DNA from 3 places in the Brevibacillus ruminantium genome. Region 1 is predicted to be linked to each of the others. Evidence: riboswitches for the same ligand, from Rfam matches in the RefSeq annotation. Region 1 holds a riboswitch; each other region holds the start of a gene.
The links. A riboswitch is a leader RNA that binds a small molecule or an ion and turns the genes downstream of it on or off. The one in region 1 is predicted to bind cobalamin.

Region 1 (7,843 bases):
ATGGGTGCGTCACAAGAAACCGATACGCTCTTACAGTCCATATTTGCGAATATCAGTGACGCTGTTTTGGTCGTGGATCACAGCGGAACAATCGTGACCGTGAATGCCGCTATGGAACGGATGTCAGGCTGGTCAAAGGAAGAATTGGTCGGTAGCAAGCATATATGTGAAATCTGTTTGGGCATGGCTACTTGTCAGGAGGAGAGTACCTGTACGGACTGTTTCTTCAAGCGTACCCAGATGCCCTCCTTTGAAATGCGGGTAAGGACAAAAGATGGGCGTGAGTATCCCGTCGCAGCCAGCTCTACGAGGCTGCCCGAGGGGGCAGATGGAAAAATGGTGATGATTCTCCGTGATATGACCATGCAGTTGCGGGCGGAAAAAGAACGCTATCAACACAAGCTGACCAATTTTGTGATTCAGGCTCAGGAAGAAGAGCGAAAGCGCATTTCCCGCGAGCTTCACGACGGCGTTGGGCAGGCACTATACAGCATCCTGGTCGGGCTGAACGTACTGGGACAAGGAAAGCTGAGCGGTCCCATGAAGCAGCATGTCACCGAAATCCAACAGATGACGGCGAAGGCGATGGAGGAAGTAAAGCGCATGGCTTTGGAGCTGCGCCCTTCCGCTCTGGATGATCTCGGGCTGTTGCCAGCTCTGCGTTCGCTGATCAAACGGGTGGAAAAAAGCTTTGGCCTATCTGTAGACCTGCATGTTCAGGGAGAGTGGCAGCGGTACTCTGCGCCTGTGGAGACCGCCCTTTACCGCATCGTCCAGGAGGCGATGACCAATACAGCAAAATACGCACAAGCCCACACGCTGGGCATTATATTTGAGGCTCGGGAAAAAGAACTGGTGGTGACCATTGTCGATGACGGCGTCGGCTTTGATGTGGAGCTGGCTGAAAACAAAGGCTCTGGTCTGGGGCTGTTCGGGATGAAGGAACGGGCTCAACTCTTGAAAGGCAGTGTTGATATCCGCTCCGTGATCGGAGAGGGAACCACGGTGATTGTTCGTATACCAGTCGCAAAGGGGGAAGCAGAAGATGGGCATTCGAGTCTTGATCGCGGATGATCACGCTGTCGTGCGCACGGGCTTGGGCATGTTGATTGACGCCCAGCCGGATATGGAGGTTGTCGGCTATGCAGCGGACGGCAAAGAGGCATTTGACAAGGCGCTTGAAATTCGGCCGGATGTAGTGCTGATGGACCTCAGCATGCCGCCGGGAGAGAACGGTCTTTCGGCTACAGGGCGGCTTAAAGAAGCAGCTCCCGGAATTCAGGTGCTCGTCCTGACAATGCACGATGACGAGGAATATCTGTTTCGTGTGTTGCAGGCAGGAGCGGCTGGCTATATTTTAAAAAGCGCTCCTGATCTGGATCTGATTGCGGCGATCCGCACGGTGTCAAAAGGGATGGCCTATCTGTATCCGTCCGCGACCAAATCGCTGATCGAAGAGTTTTTGCAAATGGTGAAAAATGGGGAAGAGCAGGCGAAATACGAGATTCTGACCGAGCGGGAAAAGGAAGTCCTGATCCTGATCGCCAAAGGCTTCAGCAACAAGGAGATTGCCGAACAGTTGACCGTATCCGTGAAGACGGTCGAATCCCATAAGGCGCACATCATGGAGAAGCTTCATCTGCGCACCCGTCCTGATCTGGTGCGGTATGCGATTAAGAAAGGTTGGCTTGATTTTGAATAGGTCGCATGGGCAAGCACAGCAGCTTGCCTTTTTTTGTGTTCTGCATGTCGACGAGCTTCGGCGAAAATGCTACCATGGATTCAGTGTTTATTTTGCAGTCGTATGAACTACATAAGTGGAAACAGGTTCTTTGAACGCGGCGTTCAAGGATGAAAAGGGAAGCTCGGTGAAAATCCGACACGGTCCCGCCACTGTAAGAGGGGAGTCAGCACCATATGAGCCACTGATCCGGAAGGATTGGGAAGGCGGTTGCTGATGGAGAGCCTTTAGTCAGGAGACCTGCCTGTTTCGACGACACTGCTTGACCTACGGGAGATAGGGAGGTGTTAGGGTGGCTAGCGTGAATCACGCAGGAGGCTTTGCAAGCCCCTGCTCATTTTGGCATCTCTAACTTTCCATTGGATCGATAGAGATGCCTTTTCTATTTTCAGCGAAACAGCAGATGCGGGCGCAAGACAAGAGCACTTGCTTTGCCAATACGCAATAATGGGAGGTCCCTCATGCAACAACCAGCAAAACCCATCCGTGAATCCAGAACATGTATGACAGATCTGGTTTTTCCCCCAGATACCAATCACCACAATACGATTTTCGGCGGCAAAGTAATGGCCTATGTCGATAAAATCGCGTGTATAGCGGCGATGAGACACTGCCGCAAGCCCGTCGTCACCGTTTCCAGCGACAGTTTTGACTTCCTGGCCCCGATCAAAACCGGAGAAGCGATCAACCTGGAGGCGTATGTGACGTGGGTGCACAAAACGTCGATGGAAATCTATGTAAAGGTAGAGTCGGAGAATTTGATAACAGCCGAAAGGAAAGTAACCGCACGTGCATATTTGACGTTTATCGCCCTGGATGAAAACGGCAAGCCTGCTCCTGTCCCACAGGTTATTCCTGAAACAGAAGAGGAAATGCGGCAGCATGAACAAGCAAAAGAACGCTACGAGATCAGAAGAAACCGTCGCGAACAGGCATGAAAGAAAAAACGTACGAGCATGAAAGAATAACGTCGGAACTAGCATAGAAACGCCATAAAATCGATCACGAATCACGACCGGCAGTCCTGTACATACGGGCTGCCGGTTTTTGTTAAGAAGTGGATGACGAAGATTGTCGGTTATGTCCAAAATGTGTCAGGAATTAGGGAATATCAGGAGGTTCCCGGGGGTTTTTAGGGGTTTTCCCTGAATTACAGTGCAAGCCGCCAGAGAGTAGAATGAAGTCGTAAAAAGGAACAGCTCGTACGGTATCGGGAAAGGAGGAGAGAGCCGTGGAGACAAAGACAGAAACACAGCGTCAACTCGAAGAGGCAAAGAAACTGAAGCCTGAATCGCAGGACCTGAAAGGGACATTTATCGCTGTATTACTGGTTGGCGCTATCATACTCCTAAGTTGGTTTGGTGTATTCGGATTATTCCTGGATCGTGCATAGCAGGGAAGAGAGGGAGGTTGTGAAACGATGCATCTGCACCGTTACGAAAAAATCTGGCTGATTCTGGGGGCAGGAGGCCTGGCGCTGTTTATTGTGCTGCTTTGTGTGAACGCCTTCGCAATGGGTATGGCCCCTCCGAGCAACATGGAAATGATCGACCCGACGAAAGTATCGGAGACACCTCCGTTTGACAATCCTGGTCTGAAAAAGATCAGTGACACGGAGTACGATGCTTACATGACGGCGTTTGCTTTTGGCTTCAACCCCAATAAGATGGAAGTTCCGGCAGGGGCAAAGGTGAATTTTCACGTAACCAGCCCCGACGTGGTTCATGGATTTCAAATACCGGGTACAAACGTCAACTTCATGGTAATGCCGGGGCATATCAACTCCGCGTCGTACACCTTTGAAAAACCTGGTGAATACTTGATCCTTTGCAATGAATACTGCGGCGCCGGCCACCAGGTGATGGCGACAACCATTATTGTAAAATAAGGCAGGTGATTTCGATATGATGCAAACACATATGGGAAAGGCGCAGGTGGATCGTCCGTCTGCTCGTCTCAGTCTGGCATACATTTGGGTTGCATACGCAGCTTTCGGGCTGGCCGCACTGGCTGGAATGCTGCAAGGCATGGTGCGCGGCGGACTCATTGAGCTGCCGAGCTGGACCAACTATTATCAGATTTTGACCGCACATGGGGTCTTGATGGCACTCATTTTTACCACATTTTTTATCGTCGGATTCCTGCTGTCCGGAGTTGCCAAAACAACGGGAGGGTCCTTGCACGGTACTGCGCTCGGACTTGGCTGGATCGGCTGGATTCTGATGACAGTTGGGACCGCGATGGCGGTCGTGACCATCGTAACGAATGACGCATCGGTTCTCTATACCTTTTACGCGCCGTTGAAGGCATCTCCGTTCTTTTACATCGGAGCAGCGTTGCTGGTCGTCGGAAGCTGGTTTGGCGGCTTCGCCGTCTTCAGCAGCTACCGTAAATGGAGACGGGAAAACAGAGGAAAAATGTCTCCCTTGTTCGTCTTCATGTCGGTGACGACCTTTGTCCTGTGGCTGATCGCAACCATTCCGGTGGCTGTAGAGGTTCTCTTTCAGCTGATTCCGTGGTCGCTGGGCTGGACGTCGAGCATCAACATTATGCTGAGCCGTACCTTGTTCTGGTTCTTCGGTCATCCACTCGTGTACTTCTGGCTGATGCCTGCGTACATCGCCTGGTATGTATGCGTCCCGCGGATTATCGGCGGACATGTATTCAGTGATTCGCTGGCTCGCCTGGCTTTCATCTCGCTGCTTCTGTTCTCCATGCCGGTCGGCTTCCACCATCAGCTCATGGAGCCCGGTATCTCTCCCGGCTGGAAAATGATCCACGTTATTTTGACGCTGATCGTCGTAGTGCCTTCACTTATGACGGCTTTCTCGATGTTCGCTACCTTCGAGACAACCGGCCGTAAAAAAGGTGGAGTAGGGCTGTTTGGCTGGTTCAAAAAGCTGCCTTGGTCCGATGTTCGCTTCTTTGCCCCCTTTGTCGGAATGCTCTTCTTCATCCCGGCAGGTGCGGGTGGAATCATCAACGCAAGTAACCAGATGAACGCAGTCGTTCACAATACGATTTTTATCACCGGTCACTTCCATATTACCGTGGGTGCCGCTGTCGCTCTCACCTTCTTCGGTGTCAGCTTCTGGCTGATTCCTGTACTGACTGGCCGCACTCTGACACCGACCGCGAACCGGATGGGAATGGTGCAAACCGTATTCTGGTCGGTGGGAATGTTCCTGATGTCCTACGCGATGCATTACCTGGGTCTGCAGGGCTCTCCGCGCCGTACCAGTTTCACCACTTACATGGATCACCCGCTGGCCGTAGGCTGGTTGGATTATCAGCGCGTGATGGCCTTTGGCGGCGGACTTCTGTTCGTAGCAGCGATTCTGCTGATTCTGATCCTGGGCTATCTGACTTTCTTCGCTCCAAAAGGAAATACGGAATACCCGACTGCGGAGACAGAAACCGAGCAGCATACACCGAAAATCCTCGAGCGCTGGCCGGTTTGGTTGGGAGTCCTCGTTCTCCTCTGTGTTCTGGCATACGGCTTGCCGATTGCCGAGCAGCTTACGCATAACCCGCCTGGATCTCCGCCATTCCGCACCTGGTAGGCGGCGCATCGATCATCTGACATGTAAAAAAGCCACTCGGCCTTTGTACCGAGTGGCTTTCTTGTACCTTCAGAAAGTTTACTTTCGCTAACGCGATAGAGGTAGAAGTATACGATTCTCCTCAAAGCTGATAGATCATTTTTCGCGTCATGCCGCCGTCCAGAACAAGCTCTGTCCCTGTCATGAAATCGTTCTCGTCATCGGTCAAAAACAGGCAGGCACGGGCTACGTCATCGGGCTTGCCCACGCGTCCGGCCGGGTGCTGCTCATGGTCCTGCGGGCGGAGGGCTTCTTCATCGCCGGTTTCAATCCAACCGGGTGAGATGGCGTTCACTCTGATCCGGTCGGGGCTGAGTGAGAGGGCCAGAGCGTGGGTCAGTGATAAAATGCCGCCCTTCGAAGCGGCGTATGCTTCGGAGTGGGGCTCAGACATATGGGCACGCGTCGAGGAGAGATTGACGATAGCGCCGCCGCCGGTTCTGCGCATCAGCAGGGCAGCTTCGCGTGAGCAGAGAAAGACGCTGCGCAGATTGGTATGGATGACATCATCCCATTCCTCAACGGACAGCTCATATGGGGATTTCCACCTGGAGACGCCGGCGTTGTTGACCAGAATGTCCAAATGCCCCCACCGTTCGGCCACCTCTTCCATCAACCGGATGATATCTTTGGGCTTGCTGACATCTGTCTGTTGAAAAAAGACATGTCCGCCCGTCTTGGCAATCCTGGCTGCGGCCTTCTCTCCCAGCTCCGGATTCTTTTCCGCGATACAAACTCTCGCCCCGCGCGCTGTGTACATGGCTGCAATCGCATAACCGATGCCTTGTCCTGCACCTGTGACGACGACAACTTTTTCAGAAAACGGCATAAAAAACCTCCCGCTAAGAATAGATAGGGGGCTGCATGAAAAACCCCTGATTACCGAACACTGTAAGCAATGATTTTTGATTCTAGCTGAATTTCAAGCAACATTCGGGGTGGAAATCCCGTTTGTAACTATAGTAAAGTGAGTGTTAGCGCTATTCATCTTAGAAGTGACGAGGAGGATGTCTCATGCAAACAGAAGTCAAACTTACCACGGAACAAGTGATGGAAGCACGTCACAGTGTACGCAAATACGATGCGAGCCAAGCGATCCCTCGGGGAGTACTGAACGAAATCCTTCGGTTGGCGGCTACAGCCCCATCCTCCTGGAACCTTCAACACTGGCGGTTCCTGGTCGTGACAGATCAGACCCACAAGGAGCGCCTGCTGCCGATTGCCTATGGACAACAGCAGGTCGTAGATGCCCCAGCCGTGATTGTGATTTTGGCAGATCTGGAGGCAGACAAATCTGCGCTGCCGATTTACAATGATTCGCTTGCCAAGGGCCTCGTGAACGAGCAGGTGCGTGATACGCTGGTAGCTCAAATCGAAAATGCGTATCGTGACAATCCGCAGCTCGCCCGGGATGAAGCCATTCGCAATTCTTCTCTGGCCGCCATGCAGCTCATGCTGGCAGCGAAGGCCAAAGGTTATGACACATGCCCCATGGGAGGGTTTGACCGGGATGCGCTGATCCAGGCATTCAACATTCCCGGCCGCTATCTGCCATCGATGATCATCACTGTGGGCAAGGCGAGTGTACCGGCTCACCCCACATCGCGCTTTGGACTGGATGAGCTGGTTATTGAAAACAGTTTCTGATCAAACCCTCGATGAGGAGGAACACCCGCAGTGCCGGGTGTTCTTTTTACTTTTTCCTGTTGGACGTAGCTTTGATAGAGGTTTTCCTTACGATGATGGCAGGCTCTGGGCGAGAGGAAGCTCGACGGAGACGGTTGTTCCTGTTCCCTGCGTGCTATCGATGTGAAACTGGCCTTTATGCAAATGAATGAGTTCCCGGCAGATAGACAAGCCCAGGCCGCTTCCCGGCTGTTTGGATTGGCCTTTGTAAAATCTCTCCGTGATGCGGGGCATGTCTGACGGGGAAATGCCATCACCGGTGTCGCGAACGAAGACCCGCACATGGCTTTGGTCCGTTTGGCAGGACACCTGAACGGAGCCGCCGCCGGGAGTAAATTTAAAGGCATTGTCCAGCAAGTTTACGAAAATCTGCTTCATTCGATTGGGATCAACCGAAACAGGCAGAGGAGCTGAGGGAATTTGGACATCAAAGTCCACATTTTTCTCCTGGGCGCGAACAGTAAACTGAATCCGCACATCCTCCAGGATATCGCGAAGATCCAGCCTTTCGACATGCAGCCGCAGTTCACCGGATTGAAATTTGGAAAAATCGAGAAGTTCTTCGACCAGCCCGATTAAACGGTCCGTTTCTTTGGAGATCACTTCCAGTCCCAGCATCGTCTCCTCTTTATCTTCGAGCCCGCCGGAAATCAGGGTTTCTCCCCAGCCCTTGATCGACGTAAGCGGCGTACGCAGCTCGTGGGAAACGGAAGAGATAAAGTCATTTTTCATTTCCTCGTTTTTGCCGATTTCTTCCGCCATGTAGTTAAAGGTTTCGGCCAGCGTACCGACCTCATCATCGAATTGTTTCTTG
Region 2 (7,843 bases), 2.4 Mb from region 1:
AAACACCCCTGATCCACCTGGACGTTGAACACCATGCCATCCGAAAAATAGCGGTATCCTCGCTCGACGATATGCTCCTCCATGAACACGAGGACTTGTTCACCCAGTGTCTTGACTTGTTCACGAGACAGCGCTTTTTGCAGCATACAGGTACTCCTCCGTGCGAAGTGTCATCCCTCCATTATACCGAAAACCCTGGTAAAATGAAAAACAACCAGCCACTGCGGAACATTTCCGTTCTGCAGCGTACGGATACCTGACGCTTGACGAATCTGGAAAGTGTAAGAAAATGAGAAAGAACCAAAACAACAGAGGATGGTGCAGCAAAATGCTGATGAACGAAAAAATAAAGGCTGCAGAGGTTGAGCTGACGGGCTTGCAGGGCGAAGATCTGGGAATCATCCCGACACGGGACGCACTGAAGATGGCAAAGGAACTGAAGGTCGACCTGATCTGTCTCTCACTCGCAACCAGTCCCCCTCCATGCAAGCTCGTCAGTCGGGCCGAGTACCTGGCAGATCGTGATCAAGAAAAGAAAAAGGAACGAAAAGAAGCAAAAGGAATCAAGGTAAAGGAGATTCGCCTCAGCGCTTTTATCGAAGATCATGACTACGATACCAAAAAAAGACAAGCGGAGCGAATATTACAGGCTGGCGATGCGGTCCAGCTTACGGTTCGGTTGGAGAAAAAGGAAGCGGAGGCGGCAAAGGAATTGGTTCAGCAGCTGGTTAAAGATTTGCGCCATTGTGGCAGACAGGACAAAGGGATTCAGGTGAGCGGAAAACAAGTGATTGCCCATTTGCTTCCTCTGTAGGTGTGAAACGTATATCTCTACATTTTTCTAAACTTCCAACTTTTCCCGTGCAACTTTTCACCTAAATTCAGCGTCATTTAAACACCACCAAAGAAGTGGTCTTGCTGGCATATCCATGACCAAATCAGCCCCACAACTGGAAAAAATGAGCAAAATATCATCCATCATACAGCCAATTCCGAAAAGAGCAAAATGACGTAGGAGGAGTTTCCTTGCAAAACTTCAAAGTACTGAAATCCAAAACGGCAAGAACAGGTTTGGCCGGTGCAGTATTGGCCGGAATGCTGGCTGTAACCAATACGGGACTGGCCGCAAGCTCTTTGCCATTGTCCGATATCGCCCAAAATGCGCAAAAAAACGCCATTTTGAAACTCAATTATGCCGGGGTTTTAAAGGGTTATACCGACGGAACATTCAGACCGGGGCAAGAGGTTACCCGTGCAGAGTTTGCCAAAATCGCGGTGCTGGCCCTGGGCTTTACGGATGAACAGGCTAATATGCTAAAGGGAAAAACCGTATTCAAAGATTTGCCTGCTGATCACTGGGCCACTGGTTACATAAACCTGGCTGTATCCCAGGGAATCATCAAAGGGTATCCTGACGGCACATTTAAACCCAACAACAACGTAAAGGTAGCCGAAGCATTAACCGTCTATGTACAGGGCTTGAAAATTAATGTTCCCGCCTCCACGACCAGCGAATGGTACCATCCTTACCTGTTGGAAGCAAACAAGACCGGCCTCTACGACGCCAAAGAGCAGCCGTTGGCAGCGGCCCGGCGCGATGTGGTTGCCAAGTACACCGACTCCTTTATGGAGACGCCGGTCTACGCCAATGGAGCGTACTACGATAAAAACGGCAACGCAGACGGCACCGTCCAAAAACTTCCTGTCGTCAAAGGAGCAGTTGCCAGCTACAGCAAAGCTGATCAGAAGCTGAAGCTGACCGGACAAAAAACGGAAGTTGAAATTGCCGGGAATGCCCAAGTATACGGCACGATTGTCACAGGTGCCCAAGTTGAGTACATTGTGAAAAATGGGAAGATTTCCTTCCTGAACGTGATCACGTCGGATGCCAATATCGTCGAGGGGATTGTGAAATCATCTCTCAGCTATAAGGAGTTCAAGGCGATTGTCAACGGGAAAGAGGTTGTCCTGGAAGTTGAGAGTGGTGTGACCGTATCTCGTTCCCAGATTGGCCAAAAATTCGTTGCTGTTTTGGATGAGAATGGAAAAGTCATTTCCATTACGATCTCCGACAACGCCGTTTCAGGAATCGTCAAAAAGACCTCAACCGTGAGCGGCACAAAAGCGAAGAGAGAGATTCAGCTGGATGATCAAACCTACGAACTGACTACGAACGCCGCGATTAAGGTGAAAGCTCATCCGCAGGCGAAGGAAGCTACGGGCTCTTTCGCAGACGTAGACAAAGGAGATCTCGTGGAGCTGACCTTGGATGTAGATGGGAAAGCCTCTGCGGTAACCGTAACGAAGCTGAGCACGACGCAAACCATTAAGATTGACACGTATGACAACATCATCCGCTTTGATGGCAAAGATTATGACGTCCTCAAGGATACCAAGCTCTACGTAAATGAGAAGAAAGTGTCCGATCTGGAGGACTTGCTTGACGGCAAGACAGCCGTTCTCACCTTTGACGAAAAAGGCAATTTGATCAAGATTGAGCAAGGTGTCGGCGTGTCGGCAGGCAAATTGGTCTCGAGCACAACGGCCTATGCCGCGGGTAGCCCGGCAACACTGGCAACAATCAAAGTAGACGGGAAGGTCTACGATATTTTGACCACAGCCAAGCTGACTATCGATGGAAGCACGGTATCTGCTACATCCATCAAGGAAGGACAACTCGATGACTATCAAATCATCAGTTGGAAATACAATCTCGGAACCAATAACATCGTTGAGCTGACAGCCGAAAAGCAAACCGTAAAAGGCTATGTAACGGATAAATCCGGGAAAACCATTACCGTAAACGGAAAAGACTACGTCCTGCTCTCTGGCGTCACGATCGAATCCAATGCGGACACGAACGACAAAGAGTATACGTTGGTCTTAAATAACGACGGCAAGGTCAAAGCCGTGACAGGTGCAGAGAAAACGGTGAGCGGTGTGGTGGATACTGTAGAGGTGCGAAAAGAAAACGGCTCCGTGAAATCTGCCAAAGTAGTTGTCGATGGAAAAACCTATACCGTTGAGGATGCTGACGTCATCGACAAGGTGAAACAGTTTGACCTCGTGACACTGACCCTGACTCGCGATGGGGACGTGAAAAAAGCCGCCACCCAAGGAAAACTGGACAAAGAAGGGGTCTCCTTCATTGGCTTTGAAACGCGCGTAAACGGAGACAAATACGTATTCTTCAGCAATGTGTCGACCAGCCTCAAATTGACGAAGGATGCCCAGATCAAGTACTACGACGGTTCGGACCTGAAAGACAGCGCTGTGAAAACAACCGATGACATCGACCTGTGGGTCAATGCCGACGGACAGGTTTATCTGATCGTCGTCAATAAACGATAGGCGAGCAAAGCGATAACGGAATGATTCGAGAAACAGGTGCAGCCCAATACGTGGCTGCACCTGTTTTTTTAGGTGAGAGTCGTTAGATTGCAATAAATCACGAGTACAGAGAAAAGAAGGGTTAACAAAGAAGGAAGTATCGTCATGATCGGTTGCCTGGCACGGAAGAGATGAGCATGGATCGCCCCGAGCATGAGGGGGATAAAGAGTACACCTGCTGCCACTGCCAGGCTTTTGTTCCAGAAGCCTCCGGCCAGGGCGACTGCTCCGATCAGCTCCAGCAGTCCGACGACGGTCATGAACAACAGGGGATATTGATAGTGACTCCAGTGCTCGACTTGAAAAGGAACACGGGCAATCTTGATGAGGCCGCCCGTACCCATGAATACTGCCAGCAGAGCCTGTATGAGCTTCAGGATCAATCGAGACCCTCCTTTTTGAATGGCGTCTTGCCGACATAGACCGACAAGCACGCAAATTTATTAAATTACTTAAAAGTAATGTTACTTGTAAGTATTATTTCAGAGGTACCCTTTTCCAGTCAAGAGACTTTTTTAAATTCATTGTTTTGTAGAATTCAAACGCAAGAGCCGACTGGTAGAAGCTCAGATCCTTCAGGTATACTACTACTGTGGGCTGTCATCCAAACGTGTTTCCCTTTGCATGCAGTCCGCTGATTTGCGGAGAGCGATCGAGAGTATCTTCTTGTATGATAAGGTTTCCTGCCATAATGGCTGCGATCTCCAAACGTTGGAGGAGAATGATAGAGGAGGGGTGTTCGTGAAATATCGTAGACTCGGCAAAACCGAATTGAACGTATCCGTCATTGGTATCGGGACTTGGCAATTTGGAGGAGAGTGGGGTCATGATTTCACTCAGGAAGAAGTCGACCACATTCTGGACAAAGCGAAGGAAATGGGAATCAATCTGATCGACACCGCGGAATGCTATGGCGATCATTTGTCTGAGCAACTGATCGGTGGCTATTTGCGAAAGGATCGCCGCGAAGATTGGGTGGTTGCGACGAAATTCGGTCATCATTTTCATGACAAATTTACGCGGACCAACGACTACAGCGCTGATGATGTTCTGAAGCAGCTGGATGCGTCCCTTCGCGCTTTGCAGACAGATTATATCGATCTGTATCAGTTCCACTCCGGTCCTGACGAAGCCTTTGACAACGATGAGCTTTGGACCATGCTGGACAAACAGATAGCTGCGGGAAAAATCCGTCATCTCGGTCTGTCCATCGCGAAAAACAATCAGGTACACCAAACATCATCAGCTTCAAAGGTAAACGCCAAAACCATTCAGGTCGTCTACAACCGTTTGGATCAAGCGCCGGAAGAGCAAGTGCTCCCCCTTTGCCAGGAGCAAGATCTCGGTGTGCTTGCTCGGGTGCCGCTGGCGAGCGGGTATCTCAGCGGAAAATACAAGCCGGGCACTCAGTTTGGCACCAATGATGTACGGCATAATCACGATCAGGAGCGTGTGCTTTCCTTGCTTCAGCAAGCGGAAGAGATCAAAAGCAAAGAAGTACCTCCAGGAGTTGACATGGCGCAGTGGGCGCTCGCCTGGTGCTTGAAGCATCCAGCAGTCACAGCGGTCATTCCGGGCTGCAAAAGCCCTGCTCAGGTAGAGGCAAATGCAAAAGCTGCGGAACTGGTGTCCGGGGATCACCCTCAAAATATATAGCAAGGCGGTGTTTTTGTGGCGAATATCGATTTGTCACTTTTACCATGGAACGTATTTTGGCTGGGCATCGCGTTTTTTAGCGTTACCGGCGTTCTGTTTTGCTTCGGTTTTCTCCATTTGGTGCAAAAGAAAGTGAAAAGCGGTGTCCTGTTCATGGTCGGGACTGTCCTGAGCGCCTATCTGTTCCTTTCCTATCTGTTTGCCAATCACATATAGCCGAGAAGTGGCTCCAGCTTGAACAGCCCATTGGACGCTCAAACATAACCTTGTGAGGCAAGAAATGCCTGCAGGGTTATTTTTTGTATAAGAAAACCCCCAGTTAGACTGGGGGTTCGGGAAAGCTTATAGCTATGAGTAGTCATCCTTTGAACTCGGTGATAAGATGAGAGCCGGTCTGCCAACCGCTTACACTTATCACAGGAGGACAAAGGATGGACAAGAGCAGTCTAGCACATACCAAATGGAACTGTAAATATCATATCGTATTTGCTCCGAAATACCGAAGACAAGTGATATATGGGAAATTGAGGAGAGAGATAGGGAAAATTTTACGGGAGTTATGCGAACGAAAAGGAGTGGAGATCATTGAAGCGGAAGCTTGCGTGGATCATATTCACATGTTAGTGAGTATTCCGCCTAAGTTAAGCGTGTCCGAGTTCATGGGTTACTTAAAAGGAAAAAGTTCATTGATGATCTTTGATAAGTTTGCAAATATGAAATACCGATATGGAAATCGTCAATTTTGGTGCAGAGGGTACTACGTAGATACAGTAGGAAGAAACAAAAAGGTAATTGAGGAATATATTCGGAACCAATTAGTGGAGGACAAGAACTATGAACAATTAACGATGAAAGAGCTGATCGATCCGTTTACGGGTGAGTCGGTGAAAAAGGGCAGGTAAGGAGCCCCTTTTCAGGGGCTGCCCGAGGCAACACGCGGTTGGCAGACTTTCAGGGCGCCTTTGAGGCGCTTGCTTGTAACATGCCCTTATAGGGCTAATGGAAGCCACCGGCTAAGCCGGTGGTTATGACTCACTTTCAGTCGAGACGATCGTTGACTTGAAACCGAGAAAAGCAACACAGCCGACTATCGATTTCGGGTCGGAACGCATCGCATCGTTAAAAATGATTGAAATTTGTAACCAATTCAATTAAGATAATGGAAATATATACTATTCCTGTGTGGATAGTTTATATTTTTACATCTTGCTCAGTTTATAATTGAGGGCGAGTACATTTATCAATTGAATAACTGGAAACAGGTTCCTTGAGTGAGTAACGTTCAAGGATGAAAAGGGAAGTTCGGTGCAAATCCGACACGGTCCCGCCACTGTAAAAGGGGAGTCAGCGCAGGAAGTCGCCACTGATCCATCAGGATTGGGAAGGCATGCAGCTGATGATGAGCCTTAAGTCAGGAGACCTGCCTGTTTCGACAACACTGCAAGACCTACGGGAGATAGGGAGGTGTTAGATCCACTATGGCAGTAGTGCGTGAAACTTCACTGCTTATTTAGGCATTTCTAACTTTCTTTCTGAACGTTAGAGATGCCTTTTTCTATTGGAGTAACGCAAAGACTATTTGTATGGGGAGGTATTTAGATGAGTATCAAAAGCAGTAACCTGGGATATCCACGTATAGGAGAAAACCGTGAATGGAAAAAGGCTCTGGAAGCATTTTGGGCGGGAACATTAGAAGAATCCAACTTCCTTCAACAGATGGAACAGATTCGACTCCATCACTTACAGAAGCAAAAAGAGAAAGGGATCGATTATATCCCTGTCGGTGATTTTACATGTTACGATCATATGCTGGACACGGCTGTCATGTTTGGCTTGGTCCCAAAACGGTTTCCTTATGAAGGTGGAGTTGTTCCACTTCAGACATACTTTGCTATGGCGCGTGGCAGTCAAGAAGCGATCGCGTGTGAAATGACAAAATGGTTTAACACAAATTATCACTATATTGTTCCAGAGATTGGCGACAGGACTCCGACCTTAACAGAAAACAAGCCCCTTCTTGCTTATCGCGAAGCAAAAGAGAAGCTTGGCATCAAAGGAAAGCCTGTCATCGTCGGCCCATACACGTTTATCAAACTTTCAAAGGGATATGTCCCTGCACAATTACCAGCCCTTATCTTGCAACTCGTCCCGTTGTATCAGCAAATTTTACGGGAGTTAGAGCAAGAAGGGGTGGAATGGGTTCAACTGGATGAGCCGATTTTGGTTTCTTCTCTCAGTAAAGAGGAGATGGAAACCGTGTCATACATTTACAAGCAGCTTCATGAAGCAGCACCCCATCTGAACATTATGCTGCAAACCTATTTTGATTCCGTAGAATTCTACCCCGATGTGATCAACCTTCCCGTTCAGGGTATTGGATTGGATTTTGTTCACGGCATCGGACAGAATCTCCGGTATCTTACAACGTGCGGATTTCCAGAAGATAAAGTACTTGGCATCGGTGTGGTAGACGGTCGAAATATTTGGCGCTCGCACCTCCCTCACAAATGGAAACTTTTGAGAACTATTACGAGCGCTGTTCCGGAGGATCGTGTATGGCTCCAACCTTCCAGCAGTTTACTCCATGTCCCTGTTAGCATCAATCAAGAAACGCAACTTGATCCCCTTGTCAAAGAGGCTTTGGCTTTTGCTGATGAAAAATTGGATGAAATTCAAGTCTTACTCAATGGATTTCGCTCTGGTGAAAACGCGACGATAGAGGAGTTCACCAGAAGTCAAACGGCTTTATCTAATTTGGCGCAGTCTCCAGAAAGAAACCGACTAAAAGTACATGAAT
Region 3 (7,843 bases), 2.7 Mb from region 1:
TGTAAAGTGCTGCAGAAAGCCTTCGTTTAGCAGGACATGCGTAAAGCTGCGATTCAGGTTCAGCTGCAAGGCGTCTTGTTCAACGAGCTCCCACAAGTGCTCTTTGCCTTTTCCCAGACGACTTCTCTTTTTTCCTGCCAGCTCCAGCATGTCCGGACTGTTATCCACACCGCAGACAGTAATGCCGTGTTTGACCAGCTCCATGGCTATTCGGCCCGTTCCTACGCCCAGCTCCAGCACGGAAGCAGGCAGCTCCCCGTTTAAAATCCAGTCTCGAAAAAAGACTAGACCTGTTTTTCCTGCGAACTGATCATAATAGGTGGCTTCAAGCCCCGTGTATCTGGCCCCCGGCAATCGCTCATGCCTTCCGCCTGTAAGTCCACAGGTGGAGCAGACCGAGCCTGCCAGCCGTTCAAAAGAAATGCCGGGCGGCACGCCATTTTTACTGTCACCCAGCCATTCATCGTAGCGAAATCCGCATACTGTGCACAGATAGACACTCATAGCGCTGTCGATACCTCCTCTTTTTCCCAACGGGATGTATGCATGCCGGAAAAAAAGACGATATGCTTCTTTTGTGTTTTTGGATGCACGTAGATTTCTGTTTCCACCCCAAACACTTCATGAATCAAATTGGGTGTGAGCACCTCTTCCGGGGTGCCATTGGCTGCGATCCGCCCTTCGTTGATCACATACAGATGGTCACAGTACATGGCTGCGATGTTTAAATCATGCAGCGCTGCAAGGACGGTCAGCCGAAGATTTCTCAACAGATCCATGATTTGCAGCTGGTAACGTATATCCAGATGATTGGTAGGCTCGTCCAATATCAGCAGCTTGGCTTCCTGAACCAGTGCCCGGGCAATCATGACGCGCTGCTTCTCGCCTCCAGAAAGGGACTGAAAGCTTCTCTCCGCATATTCCTCCATACCCGTGCGGACCAAGGCCTCATGAACCAAACGGGTGTCTTCGGCCGTATCGGTTTGAAACAATCTTTTATGAGCGGTGCGGCCCATCATAACAATCTCCCGCACTGTAAAATCAAACTCCACCGTAGATTCCTGGCGAACAACCGCCATGCGCTGCGCAGCTTGACGCGCCGAGAGTTGGTAGACGTCTTCCCCATTCAAGGAGACGATCCCATCATCCGGTTTTTTGATCCGGTACATGCTTTTCAGCAATGTCGATTTTCCGCTCCCGTTCGGCCCAATCAACCCGACGAACATTCCCTGACTCACCTGGACATCGATGTGCTCCAGGATCTTTTTCCCGGACAGCGCTACCGAAACCTGCCTGGCTTGGAGATTCATGAGTTCCCCCCTCCAAACGAATAAGAGTTGCGCAGCATGAGCCAGATAAAGAACGGCCCGCCGCAAAGTGACGTGATGATTCCGATCGGCAGTTCCTGCGGGGCGAATAGCAGCCTCGCCAGAACATCCGCCCAGATCAGAAAAATCGCGCCAAACAAAGCACTGACCGGCAGTACTCTGCGATGGTCGGACCCCACCGCAATGCGTACCATGTGAGGTATCATCAGTCCGACAAAGCCAATGGCTCCGGTTATCGAGACGATGACACCTGTCAACAAAGCAGTAATCACCAACAGTATTTTTCGGAATCGCTCCGTATTGACCCCCAAGGTACGGGCCGTTTCCTCTCCCATCATGATGGCATTGAGGGAGCGGTACTGTAGCATCAATGCGAAAAGCCCAACCAGAACAATAAAAGAAGGCATGCCGAGATACGTCCATTTCCCCCCGGCCAAGCTGCCCTGCATCCAGAACAGGACCGTCTGAATGCCGTGCTCGTTTGGTGCCGTAAAGATGATCATGCTGGTAATGGCTGACAACACAGCCGCTACGGCGATGCCGGACATGAGCAATCGGACTGTCGAGTTCTGTCCTCCCATCCGGGACAGCGTAAACACCAAGATGGTGGAAATGAGCGAGCCAGTAAATGCTGCCATTGAAACGGCATATTGCCCGTACATGCTGAATGCTCCAAGCAGAATGGCGAGCGTGGCACCAACGGATGCGCCCGAGGAAACGCCAAGCAGATACGGATCTGCCAGCGAATTTCGCACCAGTGCCTGAATCGTCACGCCGACCACTGACAGACCCGCTCCCACAATCACGGCCAGGAGCACGCGTGGAAAACGGATTTGCCATATGATGGTTTCTTCCGATTTTGACCAGTCTGCCTCTGCCCAACCCCCGATCACTGGCACATGGGAGAGGGCGATTCGCCATACCGTTTCCGGTTGAATTGCAACTGACCCAAGCGTAACGGCCAACGTCACACTGGCAACGAGGCCGATACCCAGAAGCAGCAAAATCGATGAAAACCATGCCTTCGACCTTCTGATGTCTTTTGTGAGCATTTCGCTGCTTTCCGGTCCCTTCGTGGAGACCATTTTCTCAACCGTTGTTTTAGGCATCTTATCCTCCCTTCGACGCGATCAGCAATAACAGGCCAGGGCGGCGGGTTACCAGGATTATTGCTTAAATGCTTCCGGATAGAACCCTTCGGCAAGTGTTTGCAAGGCAAGCGGCGCTCGTACCCCTTCTGCGGCTGCAGACAAAGGCAGCACAATCAGTCGCTTGTTCTGGATGGCAGGCAGCTCCGCCAGTTCTTTTTTCGACAGCAGGAAGTTGCGTTTCTGCTCCACAGTCTTATCTCCGTAATCGACGATGACGATGACGTCCGCTTTGCGCGCGACTACTTCTTCCCAGCTAGTGGTTGTCCAGCCTTTCGGGATATCATCAAATACGTTTTTGCCTCCTGCAAGTCGAATCAAAGTCGTCATATAGTTATTAGCCGCCGTAAAAGGCTGGTCTTCTCCATTGTCGTAGACGAAAACACGCAGCGGTTCTTTTTGTTCCCCAATTCGGTCAGTAATTTCTTTCATCTCTTTTTTGATTTTCTCAATCAGTTCGTCTGCCTTCTCTTCCACCCGGAAAATACGGCCGATATTGCTGATGTCAGCAAAAACATCTTCGGGCTCTGGCCCTGTCATGTTGGAGGATTGGTGGAGATACGGCTTAATCCCTAATTTTTCCAATCCATCAATCGTTCCGACCGCTTTCTCTGTAAAAGCACTTTTCCAGCCAGCGTAGACAAAGTCCGGCTCTGCTGCAAGCAGCACTTCTTTGGATGGGTACTTCGCAGAAAGAACGGGAACCTTGGCGTAGGCGTCCTGGTATTCCGGCAAAATGCTGTCGTCCAGATACGCGGTCCCGGCCATCTTGTCTTCAAGACCGAGGGCAAGCATCACCTCAGTCACATGTTGATTGAGGGAAACTGCTCTTTTGGGCACCTCGGTGAACGTAACTGTTCTCCCATCTATTTGGACAGTAACCGGATTCGTGCTGTTTCCGTCACCAGCTTTCGCCGTTTCCTGCGACGGAGTATTATTGGGAGCAGACGCGTTGTTTGCTGGAGTGGCGCTGCCGCAGCCGGTGAGGAACAGGACAGCCGCGATCCCTGTTAGCATCCAGTTCCGAATTCCTATGTACTTAGCTTTCATCATGTTACTTCCTCCCTTTTCATCACTACACATTTATGAAAAACCACGTGTTCGCCTCTCGTCTCTTGATGTCTGTAACGCGGTGGTTTTACCAGTGTGAGCGGAGGGATGCCAGAAAAAAAGCACCTTCCGATGTTTGCGGAAGATGCTTCTTATAGCTTGCATGTGCATAGAAACAAAAGGATAGCCGGATAGCGTCTACGCTGATGCTCCTGATACACTTTCCCCATCCGCGTGGGTTCATCGTGCGTGCTTCATGGCAGGTCTCCTGGCTTGGGTTCATCACGCCTTGCTCCTTCCCATTTCGCGCTCTGGCAAAACAGTGGATTCACGCAAGGACGCTCCCCTTCACAGTGGCGGGACCGCGTCGGATTTTCACCGATCTTCCCTATTAAGTAACCGGAACGATGTTCGCTCCGGATTACACCATGAAACGAGTAGCTCGTATTCTATTTTCCAATCACTTGCAGTTGCTTCGGATATTGCGTCAACACTTCGCATCCGTCCGCTGTAACCAGAATGTCGTCCTCAATTCGCACACCGCCAACACCCGGCACATAAACACCCGGCTCGATGGTAAATACCATTCCTGGACGAAGTGTATCCTGGTTTTGCCCATGGACGGAAGGATACTCGTGCACATCCATCCCCAGGCCGTGTCCCAGTCGGTGAATAAAGTACTCTCCGTATCCCTTGTCTGAAATCACGCGGCGTGCGGTTTGGTCCAAATGGGCCAGGGTTACACCCGGGCGAACCTCGGCAATCGCCGCTTCATTGGCGGCCAGCACGGTTTCATAGATATCCCGAAGCTGCTCGCTGATTTCACCAACGGCAAAGGTGCGCGTGATGTCTGACACGTACCCGTCTGCCAGGACTCCGAGGTCAAACAAAAGCAGCTCACCTTCTCGGACCTCACGGCTGCCTGGTTTTCCATGAGGCAGGGCGGACTTTTCGCCGGCCAGCACCATCGTGCTAAACGATGGTCCCTCCGCGCCCAAACGTTTCATCTGGTATTCCAGGTCAGCAACCACTTCCGCTTCGGTGACGCCAGGCTTCAGTGACTTCACAACCGCGTCCAAAGCAGCTTCCACCAGCTTGACAGCGTGCTTCATGCGCTCTACTTCATCCGCTGATTTGATTAAACGCATTTCACGAAGCGGCTCCTCTACATCGACATAGCTTTCAGCAGCAATCTGCGCACTCATCGCTTCAAAGCGGTCAACTGTCATGTGACTTTTTTCCAGCCCCAGCGTTTTTAGTCCGGGTGGCAAGGCGTTCTTCAAGACATCATAAGGGTTGTCTGTATCAGTATGGGTCAGAATGTTTTTCATGGCAGACGCTTCGGCCGCAGCCGACCGGTCCAGTGCCGGAACGATCAGGGAAGGTTCTCCGGCAGCTGGGATTACCAGGCCCATGAACCGCTCGTGCGGCTCGGTCAAAAACCCTGTCAGGTAGTAAACGTGCTTTGGCAATGTAATCAAAGCAACGTCTATTCCTTCCTTTTGCATATAGGCAAGAATGCGCTGAATACGTTCTTGATACAAAGGGGGTCAACCGCCTTTCTTTGGGTATCATACTGCGAGGATACCATTTCCTCACCAAAAAAAGAAGCGAACGGACGAAAAAACTATGCGCAGTTTCGGACAGGATAAAACAGAGGTGAATCACGAATGAGCGAAACATCAATCGTTTCATCTGCTAAAGGCTCCAAGCTAGCGGTGCAGCTGTACGGCAACGGCCAGCCGCTTGTATGCATCCATGCGCCTGGCATCGGGATGATCAATTTCTCCCGTTTACACGAATTAGCCGAGCACTTTCAACTTATCCTCCCTGATCTTCCCGGCCACGGAGCGAGCGATCCGCTGCCCATCCCTTTTACGATGGCCGATCTTAGCGAGACGTTGGAGGAAACGATTCACGCTCTCGGACATGAGCGAGTGGTCGTGATGGGCTATTCCCAAGGGGCTTCTCTCGCCCTGAAATGGTGCCTGCGCCATCCGCATTCAATCGCGGGTCTTGTGCTGGTCAGCGGTTTTTCCGAGGTGAATGAGTGGTACCTGCACTCGCGCTTTTATTTGGCCGAGGCAATTGCCAGGATGGGTGGTGTGGGAGTATTGGCCCGCTCGACTGCCTCCTCACACCTGGACAAAGAGTCAGACAAAGAACGATGGATCACGCATGGCAGCCGGACGGACGCCAAGACCCTTCATCACCTGTATACGATCGGCCATCGCTACCGCTGCACAGAGCGCTTGCATGAGATCAAGCAGCCCGTGCTGCTCTTGTATGGCCAGCAGGACACGCACATGCATCCGTACGGCAAGCTTATGGGAAAACACTTACCGCAAGCCCGAATGGTTTCCGTTCCTGGAGTAAAGCACCAGATCGTGACTCGCGCTGCAGAGCCTTTGAGTCGACTTTGCATAGAATTTATCGGTTCTATCCCTGTCTCTTCGGTCTGATCGTGCTTGGAGTTGACCAGCACAGACAACGTGCTGTGTACTCCCGGTTTTTACGAAAGCAAAAGAGCCGCTTCCCATTCCGGCGGCTCAGCACGCAACAGGCTGAGAAGCACAAGAGCGGTACCGGCCGCGCCATCGAGAAGTCCAGGGTAATGAAGCCGTCTGTCACCGGATGCAAGCCGCTGTACCTCGTAGTAACCGAAAGGCGCTTCTGACGAAAACATGGTGATGACCTGTTCCGCGAGCCTGTCCCGTTCCGCTCTCAGCTCCCCGCTTTCGGCGTACATGCGCTGGGTCATCAGCAGCAAACCGGCATACCCGTGACAGATCGTCGGAGCGTAAAGATTCCACAATTCCTGCGGACGCCGAAACGTTCCCCGGTATGCCTTTAGTGCTGCCTGCTTCCAGTCTGCTTGCCCGAGCGATTCTCCCGCCAACCAGAGCGCACGGGCGACTCCCGGCGTTCCGTAGCACCACGCCTCCCGATGCACGAAGGGGTCTACTTTTCCCATTTCCCAATTCTCCAGGCTAAGCTGTGGAGCCCAGAGATCCCCGTACGCATCCGTCTGCTTCCATGCCAGCAGCCATTCTGCGATGCGCTGTATCGCCTCCCGCTGACCTTCTATCTCCACACCATGCTGCAAAGCGAGTGACAGCAAAGAGAGCACCCCTGGTATTCCGTGGGAGACACCACAGTTGAAATTTCCTTGGGGGAATCTCTCCGCATCTGCGATCGTCGCCTGCTTCTCTTTTGAGATGTGCCATGCCGGAACGCTCTTCCCTGCCACTTTTCTTTCGCCAGCGAGAGCCACCAGATAAGCGATCACATCATACAGGAGCTTCACCAGCTCGGGCTGGTCCTGCCGAAGCAGCAAGTAACGCCCAATCCCCGCTACGCCGTTGATCACGTCATAGTCGCTCATCGCCGGACGATCCTGGAGCCGCGCTTTCGCCCCTGCGAGGTACTCGGGGAGTCGTTTTCCCAGCTGCTCCTCCAATTTTTGCAGAAAAACCTGGTAACGGGTGCCTTGACGCGACAGCAGATGAACAGCAAAGCAGATGCCTGAAAGACCTGTCCACAGACCAAGTCCGTGGATGCCTGTACGCTGCACTTCCTGTTGGACTGCTGTCAACAGTGTGTGTCCTTTTACATCCCAGCCGTAGTTCGGATCGTTTTTGTCCAACTCGGCATACAGCAGACTGATCCCCGTATAACCGCTTGCCAGCGACGCAGGATGAAACAAGGCATGCTGTGCACCCATGCTTTCAAACCGGTTTTCTGCGTTTTCGGCGATCTTGGCCGTGTACGCAGCATCCTGCAGCCGAGCAGCTATCTCAAATACTTGCTTTTCGATCATCTCCCGCATCTGCGGAGACGAGACCGGCTTCCATTGGGACTTTGTTTGTTTCACCTGCATGGGGGAACCTCCTTTCTTATGGCGCTCAAACCCGGTTTGCGCGCGCATGTCTGAGTCCGTACAGGGTGTGTCTGGCCAGGGCCATGACTTTTCGTTCACTCTCCCGGTCGGTGCCAAACAGGCGGTTTACGTTCATATGGATCACACTGGCCAAAATGTTGTCCGGCGTGTTGTGCAGTTCGTCGTTTTTGTAAGCCTCGCGAATTTTTGCCGCAAAACGGGAGAGAGCCGGCTTCCTTTGCTGAAGCAGCGGGAGGAGCTGTCGACCGTCGGGATGCGAAGCGAGTCCGGCCCACTCACCATCTGCATTTCCAAGCGTCAAATACAGTCGCCTGGCTTCCCGAAATTCCTGTTGGTACGCTTTCTTTTCATAACGCCGCTCAAACCAGTCCAATTGCTGCTCAAATGACATGCCAAATTGCTCCGCGATATCCAGT

Region 2: linked by a shared signal. The riboswitch ahead of metE (5-methyltetrahydropteroyltriglutamate--homocysteine S-methyltransferase) and the one ahead of NDK47_RS02650 (acyl-CoA thioesterase) in region 1 are both predicted to bind cobalamin.
Region 3: linked by a shared signal. The riboswitch ahead of NDK47_RS17205 (ABC transporter substrate-binding protein) and the one ahead of NDK47_RS02650 (acyl-CoA thioesterase) in region 1 are both predicted to bind cobalamin.

The regions. Positions count from the first base shown of each region.
Region 1 is NZ_CP098755.1:502,118-509,960, forward strand. Features, by position in the region: gene NDK47_RS02640 (PAS domain-containing sensor histidine kinase) at 1-1,074, shown strand, start outside; gene NDK47_RS02645 (response regulator) at 1,046-1,702, shown strand; cobalamin riboswitch at 1,809-2,003, shown strand; gene NDK47_RS02650 (acyl-CoA thioesterase) at 2,203-2,679, shown strand; gene NDK47_RS02655 (cytochrome c oxidase subunit 2A) at 2,973-3,134, shown strand; gene NDK47_RS02660 (cytochrome c oxidase subunit II) at 3,162-3,629, shown strand; gene NDK47_RS02665 (b(o/a)3-type cytochrome-c oxidase subunit 1) at 3,646-5,304, shown strand; gene NDK47_RS02670 (SDR family NAD(P)-dependent oxidoreductase) at 5,426-6,172, opposite strand; gene NDK47_RS02675 (nitroreductase family protein) at 6,358-6,990, shown strand; gene NDK47_RS02680 (sensor histidine kinase) at 7,078-7,843, opposite strand, start outside.
Region 2 is NZ_CP098755.1:2,852,756-2,860,598, reverse strand. Features, by position in the region: gene NDK47_RS14090 (SWIM zinc finger family protein) at 1-146, opposite strand, end outside; gene infC (translation initiation factor IF-3) at 329-814, shown strand; gene NDK47_RS14080 (S-layer homology domain-containing protein) at 1,027-3,351, shown strand; gene NDK47_RS14075 (DoxX family protein) at 3,420-3,734, opposite strand; gene NDK47_RS14070 (aldo/keto reductase) at 4,132-5,046, shown strand; gene NDK47_RS14065 (hypothetical protein) at 5,062-5,262, shown strand; gene tnpA (IS200/IS605 family transposase) at 5,478-5,948, shown strand; cobalamin riboswitch at 6,290-6,488, shown strand; gene metE (5-methyltetrahydropteroyltriglutamate--homocysteine S-methyltransferase) at 6,646-7,843, shown strand, end outside.
Region 3 is NZ_CP098755.1:3,472,500-3,480,342, forward strand. Features, by position in the region: gene NDK47_RS17190 (methyltransferase domain-containing protein) at 1-504, opposite strand, end outside; gene NDK47_RS17195 (heme ABC transporter ATP-binding protein) at 501-1,310, opposite strand; gene NDK47_RS17200 (FecCD family ABC transporter permease) at 1,307-2,380, opposite strand; gene NDK47_RS17205 (ABC transporter substrate-binding protein) at 2,495-3,526, opposite strand; cobalamin riboswitch at 3,768-3,972, opposite strand; gene NDK47_RS17210 (M24 family metallopeptidase) at 3,976-5,070, opposite strand; gene NDK47_RS17215 (alpha/beta fold hydrolase) at 5,197-5,988, shown strand; gene NDK47_RS17220 (lanthionine synthetase C family protein) at 6,039-7,406, opposite strand; gene NDK47_RS17225 (lantibiotic dehydratase) at 7,432-7,843, opposite strand, start outside.